Regions from separate parts of the Pseudomonas synxantha genome, predicted to be linked through region 1. Evidence: predicted binding sites of a transcription regulator. Region 1 holds the regulator's gene; each other region holds the start of a gene.
The links. The regulator FliA, encoded in region 1, starts transcription of late flagellar genes. The targets are predictions, from matches to a motif close to CTAAAGTTTNNNNNNNNNNNGCCGNTAA.
Positions count from the first base shown of each region.

Region 2: the regulator FliA is predicted to act here: its motif matches at 2,670-2,697, upstream of BLU48_RS19535 (flagellar protein MotY).
Region 3: the regulator FliA is predicted to act here: its motif matches at 2,992-3,019, upstream of BLU48_RS32805 (methyl-accepting chemotaxis protein).
Region 4: the regulator FliA is predicted to act here: its motif matches at 2,404-2,431, upstream of BLU48_RS13630 (methyl-accepting chemotaxis protein).

Region 1 is NZ_LT629786.1:869,386-874,358, reverse strand. It holds gene BLU48_RS04200 (chemotaxis protein CheA) at 1-673, opposite strand, end outside; gene BLU48_RS04195 (protein phosphatase CheZ) at 685-1,473, opposite strand; gene BLU48_RS04190 (chemotaxis response regulator CheY) at 1,492-1,866, opposite strand; gene fliA (RNA polymerase sigma factor FliA) at 2,033-2,773, opposite strand; gene fleN (flagellar synthesis regulator FleN) at 2,770-3,603, opposite strand; gene flhF (flagellar biosynthesis protein FlhF) at 3,709-4,973, opposite strand, start outside.
Region 2 is NZ_LT629786.1:4,182,165-4,187,137, forward strand. It holds gene BLU48_RS19530 (argininosuccinate synthase) at 350-1,567, opposite strand; gene BLU48_RS19535 (flagellar protein MotY) at 1,697-2,605, opposite strand; gene pyrC (dihydroorotase) at 2,763-3,809, shown strand; gene rnt (ribonuclease T) at 3,806-4,477, shown strand; gene BLU48_RS19550 (peroxiredoxin) at 4,545-4,973, opposite strand, start outside.
Region 3 is NZ_LT629786.1:3,127,247-3,132,219, reverse strand. It holds gene BLU48_RS14495 (sensor histidine kinase) at 1-689, shown strand, start outside; gene BLU48_RS32805 (methyl-accepting chemotaxis protein) at 809-2,956, opposite strand; gene BLU48_RS14485 (Na+/H+ antiporter family protein) at 3,194-4,513, shown strand; gene BLU48_RS32800 (methyl-accepting chemotaxis protein) at 4,676-4,973, shown strand, end outside.
Region 4 is NZ_LT629786.1:2,933,562-2,938,534, reverse strand. It holds gene BLU48_RS13640 (MFS transporter) at 1-814, opposite strand, end outside; gene BLU48_RS13635 (LysR family transcriptional regulator) at 933-1,838, shown strand; gene BLU48_RS13630 (methyl-accepting chemotaxis protein) at 2,478-3,692, shown strand; gene BLU48_RS13625 (response regulator) at 3,702-4,070, shown strand; gene BLU48_RS13620 (STAS domain-containing protein) at 4,095-4,382, shown strand; gene BLU48_RS13615 (chemotaxis protein CheA) at 4,424-4,973, shown strand, end outside.

The sequences.
Region 1 (4,973 bases):
CGGTAATGTCGGTGCTGGCGCTGGCAGCCGGTGCTTCTGGCGCAGCGGGTGCCACGGCATCGGCCGCGAACTGACCCTTGCCATGCAACTGGTCAAGCAGGGATTCAAACTCTGCGTCGGTAATGTCTTCGCTGGTCGGCGTGGCGACAGGCGCCGCCGGGGCTTCGGCTTCGGCCTTGACCGCATTGAGCGAATCGAGCAGCTGTTCGAACTCGCTGTCGGTCACATCCGCCTCGGCCTCCACCACTGGTTCCGGCTCAGCTTGTGCTACCGGCGCAGCCGCGGCCGGTTCCGCCAGGCGCGCCAGGGCCGCCAACAGTTCCGGAGTGGCCGCCGTGATCGGCGCACGTTCGCGCACTTCACTGAACATGCCGTTGACCGCATCCAGTGCTTCTAGAATCACGTCCATCAGTTCCGAGTCGACCTGCCGCTCACCCTTGCGCAGGATGTCGAACACGTTCTCGGCGATGTGACAGCACTCCACCAGCTCATGGAGCTGGAGGAAGCCGGCGCCCCCTTTTACAGTGTGAAAACCGCGAAAAATTGCATTGAGCAGGTTCGCATCATCCGGTCGGCTTTCCAGCTCGACCAGTTGCTCGGACAGTTGCTCTAAAATTTCGCCGGCCTCTACAAGGAAATCCTGAAGGATTTCTTCATCGGCGCCGAAGCTCATGGGTGTGCTCCTTAGAAGCCTAAACTGGATAACAGGTCATCTACGTCATCCTGACCTGACATAACGTCTTCACGTTTATCGGCATGAATCTGCGGACCTTCACCCTTGGCGAGATGTTTTTGTGGATCTTTTTCCGAGAGGATCGCTTCGCGGTCATGCTCGATGCCGGCAAAACGGTCGACCTGGCCGGCCATCAGCACCAATTTGAGCAAGTTGCTTTCCACTTCGGTGACCAACTGGGTCACGCGCTTGATCACCTGGCCGGTGAGGTCCTGGTAATCCTGGGCCAGCAGGATGTCGTTGAGGTTGCTGGCCACCGTGCGGTTTTCCTGTTCGCTGCGCGACAGGAAACCCTCGACCCGACGGGCCAATTCCCGAAACTCTTCAGCCCCCACTTCGCGGCGCATGAAGCGGCCCCAGTCAACGCTCAAGGCCTGGGCTTCGCTGGTCATGCCGTTGACCAGCGGCGTGGCGTTTTCCACCAGGTCCATGGTGCGGTTGGCCGCCGCCTCGGTCAGCCTGACCACATAGGACAGGCGTTCGGTAGCGTCGGTGATTTGCGAAATCTCTTCGGCCTGGGGCATGCGCGGGTCAATCTGAAAATTGACGATCGCACTGTGCAGCTCGCGTGTGAGCTTGCCCACTTCCTGGTACAGGCCGCGATCACGGGTCTGGTTAAGCTCATGGATCAACTGCACCGCATCGGCGAACTGGCCTTTTTCCAGGCTGTCGACCAAGCGGTGAGCATGTTTTTTCAGGGTCGACTCGAAGTCGGCCTGCGATGATTCGTTATGCTCCATAGCTCCCCCGTGGCAGCATCAATGACCGATGCGTTCGAAGATTTTTTCAATCTTCTCTTTCAAGGCCAGTGCAGTGAATGGCTTGACCACGTAGCCGTTGACCCCGGCTTGGGCGGCTTCGATGATCTGTTCACGCTTGGCTTCAGCGGTCACCATCAGCACAGGCAGGCTGCGCAGTTTTTCATCGGCACGTACATGGCGCAGCAGATCGATACCGGTCATGCCCGGCATGTTCCAGTCGGTTACCAGAAAATCGATGCTTCCGCTGTTGAGGATCGGAATCGCCGTGATGCCATCATCCGCCTCGACCGTGTTGGTGAACCCAAGGTCACGCAACAGGTTTTTTATGATCCGCCGCATCGTTGAGAAGTCATCAACGATGAGGATTTTCATGTTCTTGTCCAATTCGACCTCCAAGCAGTCTTAAACGCGCCCAGCACCTGGACGCGCCATTTCAATCAACAGGCGTTACACAAAAAGGACTGCCCAGGGCACCACGGTACGAGCCCGCGAACCTTGCGGCTTCACGGTAGCGTCTGCAGTGTCCCCACACTGCCTGTCAGCGCGCGCGCCACTCTCCCAATCGCCCCCGCAAGCGGGCCGCGCACTGGCTATGCAACTGGCTGACACGCGATTCGCTGACCCCCAGCACCTCACCGATTTCCTTGAGGTTCAGCTCTTCGTCGTAGTACAGCGCCAGTACCAGGCGCTCACGCTCCGGCAAATTGGCAATCGCGTCCGCCAACGCGCTCTGGAAACGTTCGTCTTCCAGGTCGCGAGACGGTTCGAGATGTGCACTCGCGCCGTCCTCGTGCAGCCCTTCGTGTTCGCCGTCCTGCAGCAGGTCGTCGAAACTGAACAGGCGGCTGCCCAAGGTATCGTTCAAAATCCCGTAATAATCGTCGAGACTCAATTGGAGTTCGGCCGCAACTTCATGATCTTTAGCGTCACGACCGGTTTTTGCTTCAATTGCACGAATTGCATCACTGACCATGCGCGTATTGCGGTGTACCGAACGCGGCGCCCAATCCCCTTTACGCACTTCATCGAGCATCGCGCCACGGATACGGATGCCCGCATACGTCTCGAAACTCGCACCCTTGCTCGCGTCGTATTTGGTCGACACTTCGAGCAGGCCGATCATGCCGGCCTGGATCAAGTCCTCGACCTGCACACTGGCCGGCAGGCGCGCCAACAGGTGATAGGCAATGCGCTTGACCAGGGGCGCGTAACGCTCGATCAATTCGCCCTGGCTGTCACGTGCCGACTTTTTGTAAAGGTTGTAGCCGCTGGATGTCATAGCACCGGTCCTGCGCTCGTCTGATGCACCAAACGCTCGACGAAAAATTCCAGATGCCCCCGGGGGTTGGCGGGCAACGGCCAGGTATCGACCTTCTGGGCAATGGCCTTGAACGCCAGTGCGCACTTGGAACGAGGGAACGCTTCGTAGACCGCACGCTGCTTTTGCACGGCCTTGCGCACACACTCGTCGTAAGGAACTGCGCCAACGTATTGTAAAGCCACATCGAGGAAGCGGTCCGTGACCTTGGTCAACTTGGCGAACAGGTTGCGCCCTTCCTGCGGGCTTTGGGCCATGTTGGCCAGCACGCGGAAGCGGTTCATGCCGTAGTCGCGGTTAAGCAGTTTGATCAACGCGTAGGCATCGGTGATCGAAGTGGGCTCGTCGCACACCACCAGCAGCACTTCTTGCGCTGCGCGCACGAAGCTGACCACCGACTCGCCGATCCCGGCGGCAGTGTCGATCACCAGCACATCGAGGTTGTCGCCGATATCGCTGAACGCCTGGATCAGCCCGGCATGCTGCGCGGGGCTCAGGTGCACCATGCTCTGGGTGCCCGAGGCAGCCGGCACGATGCGGATGCCACCGGGACCCTGGAGCAGCACATCGCGCAGCTCACAGCGGCCCTCGATCACATCGGCAAGGGTATGTTTGGGTGTCAGCCCCAGCAGAACGTCCACGTTCGCCAAGCCCAGGTCAGCATCCAGCAGCATGACGCGACGGCCAAGCTCTGCCAGGGCCAGGGACAAATTCACTGACACGTTAGTTTTGCCGACGCCACCTTTGCCGCCGGTCACCGCGATCACCTGTACGGGATGCATGCTGCCCATTTTATTTCTTTACCTTGTCTTGCTTAGACGCAGGCTACATGGCTTGGCCGCGTGAATCGCTTGCAGACCATCGATGTAGGTACATTTCACGGTGTTCATCCTGCCTTAACCGACCCGTTTAGCCGGGTGGTGGTAAAGGTCGGCGAACATATCGGCCATCGCTTCCTCGCTAGGCTCTTCTTGCATTTGCACACTTACGGCACGGCTGACCAACTGATGACGGCGCGGCAGATGCAGATCATCCGGGATCCGCGGCCCGTCGGTCAGGTAGGCGACCGGTAATTCATGGCTGATGGCCAGGCTCAACACTTCGCCCAGGCTCGCAGTTTCATCGAGTTTGGTGAGGATGCAACCGGCCAGGCCGCAACGCTTGTAACTGTGGTAAGCAGCGGTAAGAACCTGTTTCTGGCTGGTGGTTGCAAGCACCAGGTAATTTTTCGACTTGATGCCACGCCCGGCCAGGCTTTCGAGTTGCATGCGCAGCGCCGGATCGCTGGCTTGCAGGCCGGCGGTATCGATCAGCACCACGCGCTTGCGCAGCAGCGGGTCGAGGGCATTGGCCAGGGACTGGCCCGGGTCGACGTGGGTCACCGGCACATTGAGGATGCGCCCCAGGGTCTTGAGCTGCTCCTGGGCGCCGATGCGGTAGCTGTCCATGCTCACCAGAGCGATATTCTGTGCGCCGTACTTGAGCACATAACGGGCGGCCAGCTTGGCCAGGGTGGTGGTCTTGCCCATGCCGGCGGGGCCGACCATGGCAATCACACCGCCCTCTTCCAGAGGTTCGATTTCCGGCGTAGCGATCATGCGTGCCAAGTGCGCCAGCAGCATGCGCCAGGCCTGGCGGGGTTCTTCGACTTCGGCGGTCAAGGCCAGCAAATCGCGGGACAACGGGCCGGACAGGCCGATGCGTTGCAGGCGACGCCAGAGGTTGGCCTGTTGCGGCTTGCTGCCTTGCAGTTGCGTCCAGGCCAGCGAGCCCAGCTGCACTTCGAGCAATTCGCGCAGGCCGTTGAGTTCAAAGCGCATCGAGTCGAACACACGTTGGTCGACAGCGGCGGCCGGGGCTGGCGCAGCTGGACGCGGTGGCTCGACGAACGTCGGTTCTACCAGCGGCTCGGCAGCCGTCAACGGCAGGCCGGCGAACAATTGGCGATTGGTGCTGGCGTCGCTGTCGCCACGCATGCTCAGTTCAGCCTGGGCCGACACAATGCGCGAGGCAGTCTTGCGCAACTCGTCTTCGAGTTCCATGTTCGGCACACGCGGGGCCAGGGCCTGGGGCGTGTAATCCAGCGCAGCCGTCAGCTCGACACCGCCGGCAATCCGACGGTTACCGATAATCGCGGCGTCGGCGCCCAGCTCATCACGGA
Region 2 (4,973 bases), 3.3 Mb from region 1:
GTTTCTCGCGATGACGCACGCAAAGTGGCGAGCACATTCCATTTACGTTAGTTCCATTTAACATATTTACACACACTCAAAATTCCTACAGAAAATTCAACAAGTCGCATACCTCCATCACTTACATGAGTGAATTTTCTGTCAGAAATAGTTCCTCCGCAGATGTAAAAAATCATTCATCCTAAAAAATAAAAGACAACAACCGAAATACCTCTTGCAAGTTGCGGAAAAACTTACACAGGCTAAACGCAAATAAACATCAACACCTATTTAACGCTTGCCTACCAATACCCAGGCGAAAAAAAATGGCCCCTTGAACAAGGGGCCATTTTCACAATGCGCCTGACAGTTAGAACAACGAGCGGCCCTTGTTAGCAGCAATACGCATACGCAGTGCGTTCAACTTGATAAACCCGGCCGCATCCGCCTGGTTGTAGGCCCCGCCGTCTTCTTCGAAGGTGGCAATGTTGGAATCGAACAGCGACTCATCGGACTTGCGGCCCGTGACAATCACATTGCCCTTGTACAGCTTCAGGCGCACGACGCCATTCACGTGAGCCTGGGAAGCGTCGATCATCTGTTGCAGCATCAGGCGCTCAGGGCTCCACCAGTAGCCGGTGTAGATCAAGCTGGCGTACTTGGGCATCAGTTCGTCTTTGAGGTGGGCTACTTCACGGTCCAGGGTGATGGACTCGATGGCGCGGTGGGCGCGCAGCATGATGGTGCCGCCAGGGGTTTCGTAGCAGCCACGGGACTTCATGCCTACGTAGCGGTTCTCAACGATGTCCAGGCGCCCGATGCCGTGCTGGCCGCCGATCCGGTTCAAGGTCGCCAGTACGGTGGCCGGGGTCATTTCAACGCCGTCCAGCGCAACGATATCGCCGTTACGATAGGTCAGTTCCAGGTACTGCGGCTTGTCAGGAGCGTTCTCCGGGGAGACGGTCCATTTCCACATGTCTTCTTCGTGCTCGGTCCAGGTGTCTTCCAGCACGCCGCCTTCATAAGAGATGTGCAGCAGGTTGGCATCCATCGAGTACGGCGACTTCTTCTTGCCATGGCGTTCGATCGGAATGCCGTGCTTTTCAGCGTAGTCCATCAGCTTTTCACGGGACAGCAGGTCCCATTCACGCCAAGGGGCAATCACTTTTACCCCTGGCTTGAGGGCGTAGGCACCCAGTTCGAAACGTACCTGGTCGTTGCCCTTGCCGGTGGCGCCATGGGAAATAGCGTCGGCGCCGGTTTCGTTGGCGATTTCGATCAGGCGCTTGGCGATCAGCGGACGTGCGATGGAGGTACCCAGCAGGTACTCGCCTTCGTAGACAGTGTTGGCGCGAAACATCGGGAAGACGAAATCGCGGACGAACTCTTCGCGCAGGTCGTCAATGTAGATCTCTTTCACGCCCATGGCTTGCGCCTTGGCACGTGCAGGTTCGACCTCTTCGCCCTGACCCAGGTCAGCGGTGAAGGTCACCACTTCACAGTTATAAGTATCCTGCAGCCACTTGAGGATCACCGAAGTGTCCAGGCCGCCGGAATACGCGAGAACGACCTTGTTTACGTCGGCCATGCCATCACTCCACGGGTTTGTACGGAAAGGCGTCGATTCTACCGATCAAAACCGTGAAATTACAGGGGCGCGACAGCAAATGAAGATAAAGCGACAGATTATGTCGAGTGGGCGACCGATGGTCGCACCTTATGATGTGGCGGCAGGATTGCTCGGCGCAGTGGCCTGGGATGCCGGTTTCTCGGGGGCCGCTACCCGCTCAAGCTGGATATTCACACGACGGTTGCGGGCGCGGTTGGCCGCATTGGTGTTGGGCGCCAAAGGATAGCTTTCGCCATGAAACCGCAGGGTGATCTGCGATTCCGCGATGCCGTTGGCCTTGAAATAGTCCATCACCGCCAGGGCGCGCCGGCGCGAGACATCGCGATTGGTCAGTCGGTTGCCACTGTTATCCGAATGGCCGTTCAACTCGACGTGATTGACCGTGGGGTCGGCTTTCATGAATGCAAGAATCACCGACAGCTTCTTCTTGGCAGCCGCGTCCAGTTCGATGCCGCCACCGGGGAAGCCGACTTCAGTCTGTTTGACCTGGTCATAATTCATTGGCAGCAGCTTGGTGGTGCACAACTGATAGTCGCTGTAGGCCTTGTTGAACTTCACCGGCAGCAGGCGAATTTCCGAATAACCACCCTCACGTCCGTAATGCCGCACGGTCGGGCTACGCCCCTCGAGCAAGCCGGTGAACAGACGCCCGGCCTGGGCTTGGGAGCTGTTGAACAATACGTCACCACTGCCGACCCGTACGGCGCCGAGGTTGATATCCCCTCGGCCCGGCTGCCAGGGCGCAGCAGCAGCCAACAAAGTCGCCGAACCTGCGCCGAACGAGCCGTTATAGGCCTTCAAGCGAAACGTCGCCTGCTCACCGGCGCGGCGCACGAATTCGCCGGAGCCGAAATCGGTGATCGGCTGGGTCAGGCGGCACTCGAACTGGTCACCTTCTACCTTCCACTCAATATTCTCCAGGCGGGTCTGGAACGTGAGGGCCATCGCAGGCAGGCTGGCGAACACACTGAGCAGGGCTAGATAATGCTGGCGCACGGGAAGGCTCCACTGGTTTCTACAACACTTCAAAGCGTCATACATCGTTAAGGCATACCCGGGAATATCGGTCGCATCCGGCAAAACTTGATAGCGAGTGCCTGCAAGAGTCTTTTCCGGTAGCATTCCCACCAGATTGACCCGCCTGGAATCCCCAATGTCCGACCGCCTGACCCTGCTGCGTCCCGACGACTGGCATATTCATCTTCGCGATGGTGCTGCGTTACCCCAAACCGTGGCCGATGTGGCGCGCACGTTTGGCCGTGCCATCATCATGCCTAACCTGGTACCTCCGGTGCGCAATGCCGCAGAAGCCGACGCCTATCGCCAGCGCATCCTCGCTGCACGACCGGCCGGCAGCCGCTTCGAACCGTTGATGGTGCTCTACCTGACCGACCGCACCCAGCCTGAAGAAATTCGTGAGGCCAAGGCCCGCGGCTTCGTGCACGCCGCCAAGCTGTACCCGGCCGGCGCGACCACCAACTCCGATTCCGGCGTGACCAGCATCGACAAGATCCTGCCAGCCATCGAAGCCATGGCCGAGGTGGGCATGCCGCTGCTGATCCACGGGGAAGTCACCCGTGGCGACGTGGACGTTTTTGATCGCGAGAAGGTCTTCATCGACGAGCACATGCGTCGCGTGGTCGAGCTGTTCCCGACCCTGAAGGTGGTGTTCGAGCACATCACCACGGCCGATGCCGTGCAGTTCGTCACCGAGGCTTCGGCCAATGTGGGCGCGACCATCACCGCCCATCACCTGCTCTACAACCGCAACCACATGCTGGTGGGCGGGATTCGGCCGCACTTCTACTGCCTGCCGATCCTCAAGCGCAACACCCACCAGGTGGCGTTGCTGGACGCCGCCACCAGCGGCAACCCGAAGTTCTTCCTCGGCACCGACTCCGCGCCCCATGCCCAGCACGCCAAGGAAGCCGCCTGCGGTTGCGCCGGTTGCTACACGGCGTTCGCCGCTATAGAGCTGTATGCCGAAGCGTTTGAACAGCGCAATGCCCTGGACAAACTCGAGGGCTTCGCCAGCCTCAATGGCCCGCGTTTCTACGGCCTGCCGGCAAATACCGACCGCATCACCCTGGTTCGTGAAGACTGGACCGCCCCTGCCAGCCTGCCATTCGGCGAGCTGACTGTTATCCCGCTGCGCGCCGGTGAAACACTGCGCTGGCGCCTGCTGGAGGAAAGCAAGTGAGTGAAGACCATTACGACGACGAACAAGAGCACAGTGGTGGCGGTTCCCGTCACCCGATGGCCGAGCGATTTCGCGGCTATCTGCCGGTTGTCATCGACGTAGAAACCGGTGGTTTCAATTGCGCCACCGACGCCTTGCTGGAAATCGCCGCTACCACTATCGGCATGGATGAACACGGTTTTGTGTTCCCGGAACATACCCACTTCTTCCGCGTCGAGCCATTCGAAGGCGCCAATATCGAAGCGGCAGCCCTGGAGTTCACCGGCATCAAGCTCGACCATCCGCTGCGCATGGCGGTGAGCGAAGAAGCGGCGCTGACCGATATCTTCCGCGGTGTGCGCAAAGCGCTGAAGGCCAATGGCTGCAAACGCGCGATCCTGGTGGGCCACAACAGCAGTTTCGACCTGGGCTTCCTGAATGCCGCCGTGGCGCGACTGGACATGAAGCGCAATCCGTTTCACCCGTTCTCCAGCTTCGACACCGCCACCCTTGCCGGTCTGGCGTATGGCCAGACCGTGTTGGCCAAAGCCTGTCAGGCGGCCGGTATCGACTTCGACGGCCGTGAGGCTCACTCGGCCCGCTACGATACCGAGAAGACTGCCGAGCTGTTCTGCGGCATCGTCAATCGCTGGAAGCAGATGGGCGGCTGGGAAGACTTCAGCGATTGAAGTTGAACCCCGCACATAAAAAAACCGGCCCTCTCAGGCCGGTTTTTTTGTGCCGTGAAACGGGCGCTTACAGCTTGCCAGCGTTCTCGGTCAGGTAAGCAGCAACACCTTCTGGCGAAGCGTTCATGCCCTTGTCGCCTTTTTTCCAGTTGGCAGGGCAGACTTCACCGTGCTCTTCGTGGAATTGCAGGGCGTCGACCAGGCGAATGAGCTCTTCCATGTTACGACCCAGCGGCAGGTCGTTGATGATCTGCGAGCGAACGACGCCCTTGTCGTCGATCAGGAACGCGCCACGGAAGGCCACGCCGCCTTCGGATTCAACGTCGTAGGCCTTGGCGATGTCATGCTTCATGTCGGCAGCCATGGTGTATTTGACTTTGCCGATGCCGCCATCATTGATGGCAGTGTTGCGCCAAGCGTTGTGGGTGAAGTGGGAGTCGATGGAAACAGCCACTACTTCTACATTACGCGCCTTGAAGTCGTCCATGCGGTGGTC
Region 3 (4,973 bases), 2.3 Mb from region 1:
TGGAACCACTGGTGGCGCAGATCAACCATTTGCTGGCGCACACCGAAGACAGTCTCAAGCGTTCCCGCAATGCGCTCGGCAACCTGGGGCATGCGCTGAAAACCCCAATGGCGGTATTGCTGAGCGCGGCCTCCAGTGAGGCGCTCAAGGGTCATCCGCAGTTGAGCCAGCTATTGCGCGACCAACTGGAGCAAATCCAGCAACGCCTCAATCGCGAGCTCAACCGGGCACGGCTGGCTGGCGAAACCCTGCCGGGTGCTTTGTTTGATTGCGAAAAAGAACTGCCCGTCCTGCTGGCGACCTTGAACATGATCCATGGCGACCATCTTGACCTCAGCTATCACGTTTCGCCGGGCCTGCAATTGCCCTGGGACCGCGAGGACTTGCTGGAATTACTTGGTAATTTGCTGGACAACGCCTGTAAGTGGGCGGATGCCGATATTCGGCTGAACGTCAGCGAAACCCAGCAAGGCTACCTGTTGGTGGTGGAGGACGACGGTCCCGGTATTCCCGAGGCCCAGCGTAACCAGGTCTTGGGCCGCGGCGCGCGACTGGACGAGCAAATTGACGGACATGGCCTGGGGTTGGGGATCGTGCGGGACATCGTCGAGGTATGGGGCGGGACGTTGCAGTTACAGGAGAGTGAGCTGGGTGGGCTTAAGGTACTGATCGAATTGCCCAAGCGGTAATGCCAATCTAAAAATGTGGGAGGGGGCTTGCCCCGATGACGGAGTGTCAGTAAATACATCTGGGGCTGACCCAACGCCATCGGGGGCAAGCCCCCTCCCACAGTAGATCTCCATTAGGCTTACACCCTGAACTGATCCATCAACCCCTGCTGTTGATTCGCCAGGCTGTTCAACGCCTGGCTGACCCGCGCCGATTCATTGGCCTGCTCCGACAGCGACTCGGTCACATCGCGAATGGTCGCCACATTGTTGTTGATCTCCTCGGCCACCGCGCTTTGCTCTTCGGCGGCACTGGCGATCTGCAGGTTCATGTCGCTGATCACCGTGACCGCGTCGCCAATCTGGCGCAAGGCCGTTACCGCTTGGCCGACCTGTTCGACGCTGCCTTGGGCCTGGCGATAGCTGTTGCCCATGGAGCCGACCACGTCGGTGGTGCCGCTTTGCAGTTGCTCGATCACCAGGCGGGTTTCTTCCACCGATTCCTGGGTGCGCCGCGCCAGGTTGCGCACCTCGTCGGCGACCACGGCAAAGCCCCGACCGGCTTCACCGGCACGGGCGGCCTCGATGGCGGCGTTGAGCGCCAGCAGGTTGGTCTGTTCGGCGATGCCGCGAATCACTTCGAGCACCGAGCCGATTTTCTCGCTGTTGGCGGCCAGGCCTTCTACCTGGGTCATGGCGGTGCTCATGTCGGCGGCGAGGTCGCCAATGTTGGCGGTGGTGCGGTCGATCACGGTCAAGCCTTCGCGTGTGGCCTGGTCGGCATCGCGAGCGGCCTGGGCAGCTTGGGCGGCGCTGCGGGCAACGTCCTGGGCGGTGGCGCTCATTTCGTGGGAAGCGGTCGCCACCTGATCCACCTGGCGGTACTGCTGCTCCATGCCAGCACTGGTTTGCGTGGCAATCGCGGCGGACTGGTCGGCGGTGCCACGGGCGTCCTGCACCGAGCGTTTGACCTCGGCAATGATCGGTTGCAGCTTGTCGAGGAAGCGGTTGAACCAGCCGGCCAACTGGCCCAGTTCGTCCTGCTTGTCATAGGCCAGGCGCCGGGTCAGGTCACCTTCGCCGCTGGCGATATCTTCAAGCATGTGTGCCACGCCGAGGATCGGCCGGGTCACGCTGCGCGCCATCAGCCACACCAGTATCAGGCCTACCACAGCGGCCAGCAGACCCAGGCCGAGCTCCAGCAGGGTGCCTTTGGCATTGTCAGCGTCCAGCTGGGTTTTCAACGCCTCGGCGGGCGCCACCAGGACTTTTTCCGGTACATCCAGCAACACGCCCCACGGCTTGCCCCCAGGGATCGGCGCAAAGGGCGCCAGCACCTTGAGCTGATGACCGGCACGCAGGCTGTGGGTTTGAGTACTGCTGGCCAAGGCGCTGACCAACTGCGCGCCGCTGGCCGTATCAACCTGAGCCAGGCGCTGGCTGAGCTTACTGGCATCCGGACTATAACCGGCAAGCAAACCGGTCGGGCTGAGGATGCTGACCTGGGTCTGGCCGTCGTACAGCTTCTGGCTGGCCTGTTGGCTCACGGCCTGCAGGCTGTTGAGGTTGATGTCCACCGACAGTGAGGCGATGACTTTGCCATTGACCATCAGCGGGAACACGATGCTGGTCATCAGCACGTTCTGGCCGTCGATCACATAAAAGTAGGGTTCGATCACACACGGCTTGAGCGTGGTGCGCGGGCAGGTGAACCAGGCGTTGGCTTTTTCGCCGCTGGGGCTGACGGACGTGTCGGTCATGTCGCTTTCGGGCAGTGCCATCGAAGTGATCTTCCCCGGCGTCGGCTGCGACCAGTACAAGGCGAATCGGCCTTTGTCATTACTGCCCAGTTCCTGCTGGTTGGCGAACAACTCGTCCTTGCCGTCCAGCGCATTGGCTTCGAACACCAGGGACAAACCCAACAGGTCGGGGTTGGCTTGCAGCGCGGCCTTGACCTGGCGGGTCAGGTCCTCACGGGTGTCGAAGGCATCGAGAAAGCGTTTCTCTGCCTGCTCGCGCAGAAACAGTACCTGGCGGGAAAAGCCGTGACCGTACTGGTAGGCATCCATGAACTGCTGGCGAATGCCCAGCGCCTGTACTTCACCTTGGGCCTCGATGCGCGCCTGGGCGGCTTCGTCCAGCATCTGCATGCTGGAGGCCTTGACCTGCTCCGAGCTCTGCGCCATGCGATACAGCGACAGACCCACCAGCAGGGTCACGATCCCCAGCAGGCACAGGCCCGCGAGCAGGGTGATTTTCCATTGAATGGAGAGCTGCCTGAGCGACATCGGGACATCCTTACCTGAAAGCACATGGAAACAGCTTATCGGCCGACACGCATGGTTCTTTATTCAAACGATCAATTTAAACTTCAAAAACGGCGCCGCTTTTTGACATGCGCGCCTGCCTGCTGCAAAGTGCGCGCCCTCTAATAGGACCTCTTTCAAGCCTGCACGCCGGCAGCTGTTCCCATGGGCCGTGCGCGGGCATGCCTGTCTTTTTTGTTTTTGCTTGAGGTAACCATGATTAACGCAGTCATCGCCGCGGTCGGCACCATGCTGGTACTCAGCCTGTCCCGCGTGCATGTGGTCATCGCCATTATTGTTGGCGCCCTGGTGGGCGGCTTGACGGGTGGCCTGGGGATCGACGCCACGCTCAAAGCCTTCAACGGCGGTTTAGGTGGCGGCGCAACCGTGGCTTTGTCCTACGCATTGCTTGGTGCTTTCGCGGTGGCAATTGCCAAGTCCGGCTTGGCCCACGCGCTGGCGGACAAAGCCTTGCTGCTGGTTGATCGCCAGGAAGCCAGCGGTGGCAGCCACGTCAAATGGTTGTTGATCGGCCTGTTGTGGGTGGTGGCGATTGCTTCGCAGAACATCCTGCCGATCCATATTGCGTTTATCCCGCTGCTGGTGCCGCCGCTGCTTTATGTGCTGACCAAGCTGCAACTGGACCGCCGCCTGATCGCCTGCGTGATGACGTTCGGCCTGATCACGCCGTACATGTTCCTGCCGGTGGGTTTCGGCAATATTTTCCTCAACCAGATCCTGCTGGCCAACGTAGCCAAGAGCGGGGTGGATATCAGCCAGGTCAACGTCACCCACGCCATGGGCCTGCCGGCACTGGGCATGGTGGTCGGCCTGCTGGTGGCAGTGTTTATCAGCTACCGCAAGAAGCGCGTGTATGACCTGGAAAAAATCGAGCGTGTCGAGCAAGTGGCGGTGCAGTACAACCCGCTGACCCTGCTGGTGGCCGGCCTGGCGATTGCCTCGGCGTTCATCATCCAGCTGTGGCTGGACTCGATGATCATCGGCGCCCTGGCCGGATTCCTGATCTTCTCGGTATCGGGCATCGTGCGCTGGCGCGACACCGATGACCTCTTCACTGAAGGCATGAAGATGATGGCGATGATCGGTTTCATCATGATCGCCTCGTCGGGCTTTGCCGAAGTGCTCAAAGCCACCGGTGACGTGCGCTCGCTGGTAGAAGCCTCGGCGGCGTTTATCGGCCATAGCCGTGGGGTAGGGGCGTTGCTGATGCTGCTGGTGGGGCTGCTGGTGACCATGGGCATCGGCTCGTCGTTTTCCACGGTGCCGATCCTTGCCGCGATTTTCGTGCCGTTGTGTGTGCAACTGGGCTTCAGCCCGTTGGCCATCGTGTGCATTGTCGGCACCGCCGGTGCGCTGGGCGATGCGGGCTCGCCTGCGTCGGATTCCACCCTCGGGCCCACCTCCGGCCTGAATGTCGATGGCCAGCACCACCATATCTGGGACACCGTGGTGCCGACCTTCCTGCACTACAACATTCCGCTGCTGGTGTTTGGGTGGCTGGCCGCGATGACGCTCTGATGAATTCCCTGTAGGAGCGAGCTCGCGAAAAACCCCAACGATAATGCGAACAACCTGAAACCCCGCAGAGTTCTCAGGTGCTTCGCGAGTAAGCTCGCGCCTACAGAAATCACGCACCTGGCCGTTAACCTCTCAAGTCGCCACTAACAAGAGAGAAAAGCCATGCGTCTGAGTTTGAAGGCCAAAGTCCTGGCCCTTGCCGTAGTGCCTGTATTGTTGTTTGCCGTGGTCATCAGCCTGACCACCGTGTGGATTCTCCAGGGCCAGGCGCGCAACGAAGTGGATGAAACCCGCCAGCGCTTGCTCAACGACGCCAAGGCCACGCTGCAAGGTTATGTCGAAGTGGCCATGACCACCATCAAGCCGCTTTACGATGCGGCAGCCCCCGGCGACACCGCGGCGCGGGCGCAGGTGGTCAAGTTGCTCTCCAATACCAGCTACGGCAAGGACGGCTATTTCT
Region 4 (4,973 bases), 2.1 Mb from region 1:
GCCAGAACGTGGCGCCGTAGATAGTCAGGGCAATGGAAAAGTAGATGAAGCAGAACAGCGCGATCTGTTTGTCGGCCAGCAACTTGAACATTGAGGGCTTGACCGTCTGCGCGGCTTCCCGGGCCCGCTGCTCCTGGTCGATGGCGGCGATCAGCGCGGTCTTTTCTTCCTCGCTGAGCCACTTGGCTTCCCGCGGGTGGGATTGCAGCCAGAACCAGACAAAACCGCAGAGGGCGATGGACGCAAAGCCCTCGACCAGGAACATCCACTGCCAGCCGTGCAGGTTCAAGCCATCGATGTGCAGCAGCGCGCCGGACACCGGGCCGGAGATCACCGAGGCGATGGCCGAGCCACTGAGGAAAATCGCCATGGCCTTGCCGCGCTCGGTCGAGGGCAGCCATTGGGTGAAGTAGTAAATGATGCCGGGAAAGAAGCCGGCTTCTGCGGCACCGAGGACAAAGCGCAGCACATAGAAGCTGGTTTCACCCTGGACGAAGGCCATGGCCATCGCGGCGGCGCCCCAGGTGAACATGATGCGCGTCAGCCAGGCGCGGGCGCCGTAGCGTTGCAGCAGCAGATTGGAAGGCACTTCGAAGATCGCATAACCGACGAAGAACAGCCCGGCGCCCAGGCCATAGGCGGCAGCGCCGATGCCCAGGTCGGTTTCCATATGGCTGCGCACAAAGCCGATATTGACCCGGTCGATGTAGTTGACGATGAACATGATCACGAATAACGGCAGGACGTGGCGCTTGACCTTGGCGGCAGCCCGGGCAAGCACGTTCGGGTCCGGTGGACTCTGCAGGGTATTCAATGAGCGACTCCCGATCGTTGTTTTTGTGGGGATTGCTGGTGACGTAGGTCGATCATGGACGCGGGTATTGATCCCGTCTAATCTAACTTGGCATTCGATTGATACCTGGATTAGATCAATGTTCGAACTGAGCCATCTGCGCTGTTTCACCACCGTCGCCACTGAACTGAATTTCCGCCGCGCCGCCGAACGGCTGAACATGACCCAGCCACCGCTCAGCCGGCAGATCCAGTTGCTGGAGCATCACTTGGGCGTCGAGCTGTTCACCCGCAACACCCGCAACGTCGCCCTTACCGCGGCCGGCCGAGCGTTTTTCATCGAGGCGCAGAACCTGCTCGAGCGCGCCCAGCAGGCCGCAGTGACCGCCCGGCGGTTTGCCCAGGGCGATATCGGCTCGGTGAATATCGGCTTCGTCGGCAGCGCGGTGTACGAGTTCCTGCCCAAGGTCATAGCCGAGACACGCATCACCCAGCCCCACGTGCGAATCGACCTGTCGGAAATGAACACCTACCAGCAGCACGAGGCCTTGCGCGCTCGACGTATCGACCTGGGCATTGCCCGCGCACCGTTGCTGGAACCCGGTTACGCCACCGAATGCCTGGTCCGCGAGCCCTTTGTGCTGGCCGTCCCCAACACCCATCCACTGGCTGATGCCAAAACCGTGTCGGTCAAGGACCTCGACGGCCAGCCGTTCCTGATGTACTCCCACGCCGCCTATCCGCCGTTCAACGAACTGCTGACCGGCATGCTGCGCTCTGCCCGCGTCGCCCCGGATTATGTGCAGTGGCTCGGCTCGTCCCTGACCATCCTCGCCCTGGTCAACGCCGCCATGGGCCTGGCGCTGGTGCCCCGTTGCGCCACCAGCGTAGTGTTCAAGAACGTGGTGTTCCGCGATATCGACCTGGGCGAAGGCGTACAAAGCGAGCTTCATCTGATCTGGCGCGAGAACAACGACAACCCGGCGTTCGCGATGCTGCTGGAAGGGATTCGGCACGCGGTGCGCGAGGGGTGGGGAGGAGGGTGAGGGGCCTGGTCTTGGCTAAAGCCGTGCACCCTGGGGCATGGTTATCTACACAACTCTGACGTAGCGCCGTCAGTAACCACGATGCGAAGCGAGCCGCTCTTGATCTTGATCTTGATCTGCTTTTGATCTCAGGCGCCCCGTTAAACCACGCTGGCCGGAATTCGACAGGGATTTGGGGGGTAAACCGGCAAGGATGCCGGTTTAGCCGCCCCGCGCCATGGATGGCGCGTGGCGGCGGCCCCCCAAATCCATGGCGGATTACGGGCACACCGAGCCTAAGCGAGGTGCCGAGTGGTGGGGCAAGAGCGTTTGGTTACTTTGCGCTTTTCAAAGTGACCCGCTGTAAGAGCGGAACCAATAGTGGCCGTTACCTAAACAATGGATATGTAGTCGGTCTGATCCAACATTCTGGTCGGCTGTCAGGCCGCCATCGGGGGCAAGTCGAATCGTCGCACCGCCCCTCCCACATTTGGATCGCGGTGCATCAGTCAGATAGCTATAAGCTGCCAGGCACCCGGATCCGTCACCTGATGGTCATAAAACAGACGGAAGGCACATCAGGATCCTAAAGTTGCGAGGTATTGGGCAGATATCCCCTATGTCACCTAATATCCGCAACACTGTTCAAGGATCGAACTCATGACCCAGCGTCAATCCGGCCGCATTTCCCTTCCTGGTTATCCGCGTTTTTGCTGGTTTGCCCTTATACCGGTCGTGCCTGCCATTGGGTGGCTGCTGGTGCAATCAGCTTCCTCGGCCAATCTGCTGGCCTGCGCGGTACTGGTGCTGACGGGCTTGGGGGCTTGTGCCTGGAGCACACATTCGCAACGCAACGCTGTGCTGCACGCGACGGCGCGGGCGCAGGCGGATCAGTCGGCGGTGGACGCAGCGCATGACGGCATGGCTTCCCGCGCACAGCTCGATGAAGTGCTGCTCGGCGCCATGCCGATCTGGGCCAAGCAGGTGGAAAGCTCGCGGCACCAGACCGAAGAAGCGATTGTGAGCCTGGCCAACCGTTTCACCGGGATCGCCGCGCGATTGCATGAAACGGTACAGGCCTCGCAGCAGGCTGCCGGCGAACTGGATGGGCAGTCGGCCGACGGCGCGCTCGAGGTACTGGCGCGCAGCGACAGCGAGCTGAGCCAGGTGATCAATTCGCTCAAGGCCACACAGACCAGCCGTGACCAGACCCTGGTCCAGGTCCGCAGCCTCACTGCCTATACCAAGGAACTGCGCGCCATGGCCGCCGACGTGGCGGCGATTGCCGCGCAAACCAACCTGCTGGCCCTCAACGCTGCCATCGAGGCGGCGCGTGCCGGTGAGGCCGGGCGCGGCTTTGCGGTGGTGGCCGATGCGGTGCGCAGCCTGTCGAACAAATCCAGTGAAACCGGCCAGCAGATGTCGGCCAAGGTCGACATCATCAATAACGCCATCACGCAATTGGTGCAGGCCGCGTCCAGCAGTGCCGACGAGGACAGCCATTCGGTGGCCGAGTCCGAAAACAGTATTCAAAAGGTGCTCGAGCGCTTCCAGAACATCACCGGGCGCCTGGCCGAATCTGCCGACCTGCTCAAGCAGGAAAGCTACGGCATCCGCGATGAGATGACCGAAGTGCTGGTCAGCCTGCAATTCCAGGACCGCGTCAGCCAGATCCTCAGCCACGTGCGCGACAACATGCACGCCTTGCACGACCACCTCCTGCAGGCCAGCCAGGCGCCGGACCAGGCGGTGGGCGTCGACGCCCGGCAGTGGCTGGCGCGCATGGAAGCCACCTATGCCACCGACGAACAGCGGCGCCTGCACCACGGAGTGGCAGCCGCGCAGCCGAATTCCCAAGACATCACCTTTTTTTAGGAGTACACCATGGCGAAGAATGTATTAGTGGTCGACGACTCCAGCAGCGTGCGACAAGTGGTCGGCATTGCCTTGAAAAGCGCCGGCTATGACGTAATCGAGGCCAGCGACGGCAAGGATGCCCTGAGCAAGCTCACCGGGCAGAAAGTCCACCTGATCATCAGCGATGTAAACATGCCCAACATGGACGGCATCACCTTCGTCAAGGAGGTCAAGAAGCTGGCCAATTACAAGTTCACGCCGATCATCATGCTGACCACCGAGTCCCAGGAATCGAAGAAGGCCGAGGGCCAGGCCGCCGGCGCCAAGGCCTGGGTGGTCAAGCCGTTCCAACCGGCGCAAATGCTCGCAGCCGTTTCCAAGCTGATCCTGCCTTGATCATCCGGCGCCAGGGAGGCTGCCATGCCAATCAGTACTGAAACACTCGACGGCACCACCTGCGTGCGCATTGACGGCGAGCTGACGATCTACACCGTGGCGGAACTGGCGGCTGCGCTGCTGCCGCAGATGGGCGCCACGCCGCGCCTGGAGCTGGACCTGTCACAGGTCACGGAGATGGATGGCGCCGGTTTGCAGTTGCTTGCAGTTGTCCAGCGTGAGGCGGGTGTTGCCGGTACAGCCTTGAGTGTGACCGGCCAAAGCCAGGCGGTCATGCACGCACTGCAACTGTGCCGTAGCGCAGGCTTGTAGTCGCCACTTCCCATTTTTTTTGATCGACAAGGACAGTCCAGGTGAGCATCAATCTCGATCAGGCACAGCAGACATTCATCGTTGAGGCACGCGAGCTGTTGCAGGCCATGGAGCAATCCCTGCTGCAATTGGAAAGCGAGCCCGGCGACCAGGACGCCATCGGCGCGATTTTCCGCGCCGCGCACACCATCAAGGGTTCGGCGGGCCTTTTCGGTCTGGCGTCGATCGTGGGGTTCACGCATATCGTCGAAGACGTGCTTGACCGCCTGCGCGAAGGCAATGTGGCGGTGGACGCCGCATTGATCGCTCTGCTGCTCAAATGCGGCGACCACATGCTCGAACTGGTCGAAGTGGTCGCCAACCGCGGTGAGACGCCGACGCCTGCCGTTCTGGAGCGCGGTGAGGCGTTGCGCGAGGCGCTGAGTGCCTATCAGCCGATGCGAACCGTCACTGCCAGCGTCGAAACCGCTGAGGTGGCCGACGACACGGCGGTCGAAGTGCTCTGGCACATCTCCCTGCGCTTCGGCGTGAACGTGTTCCGTAATGGCATGGACCCGCTGTCATTTTTGCGCTACCTCGAGACCCTGGGGC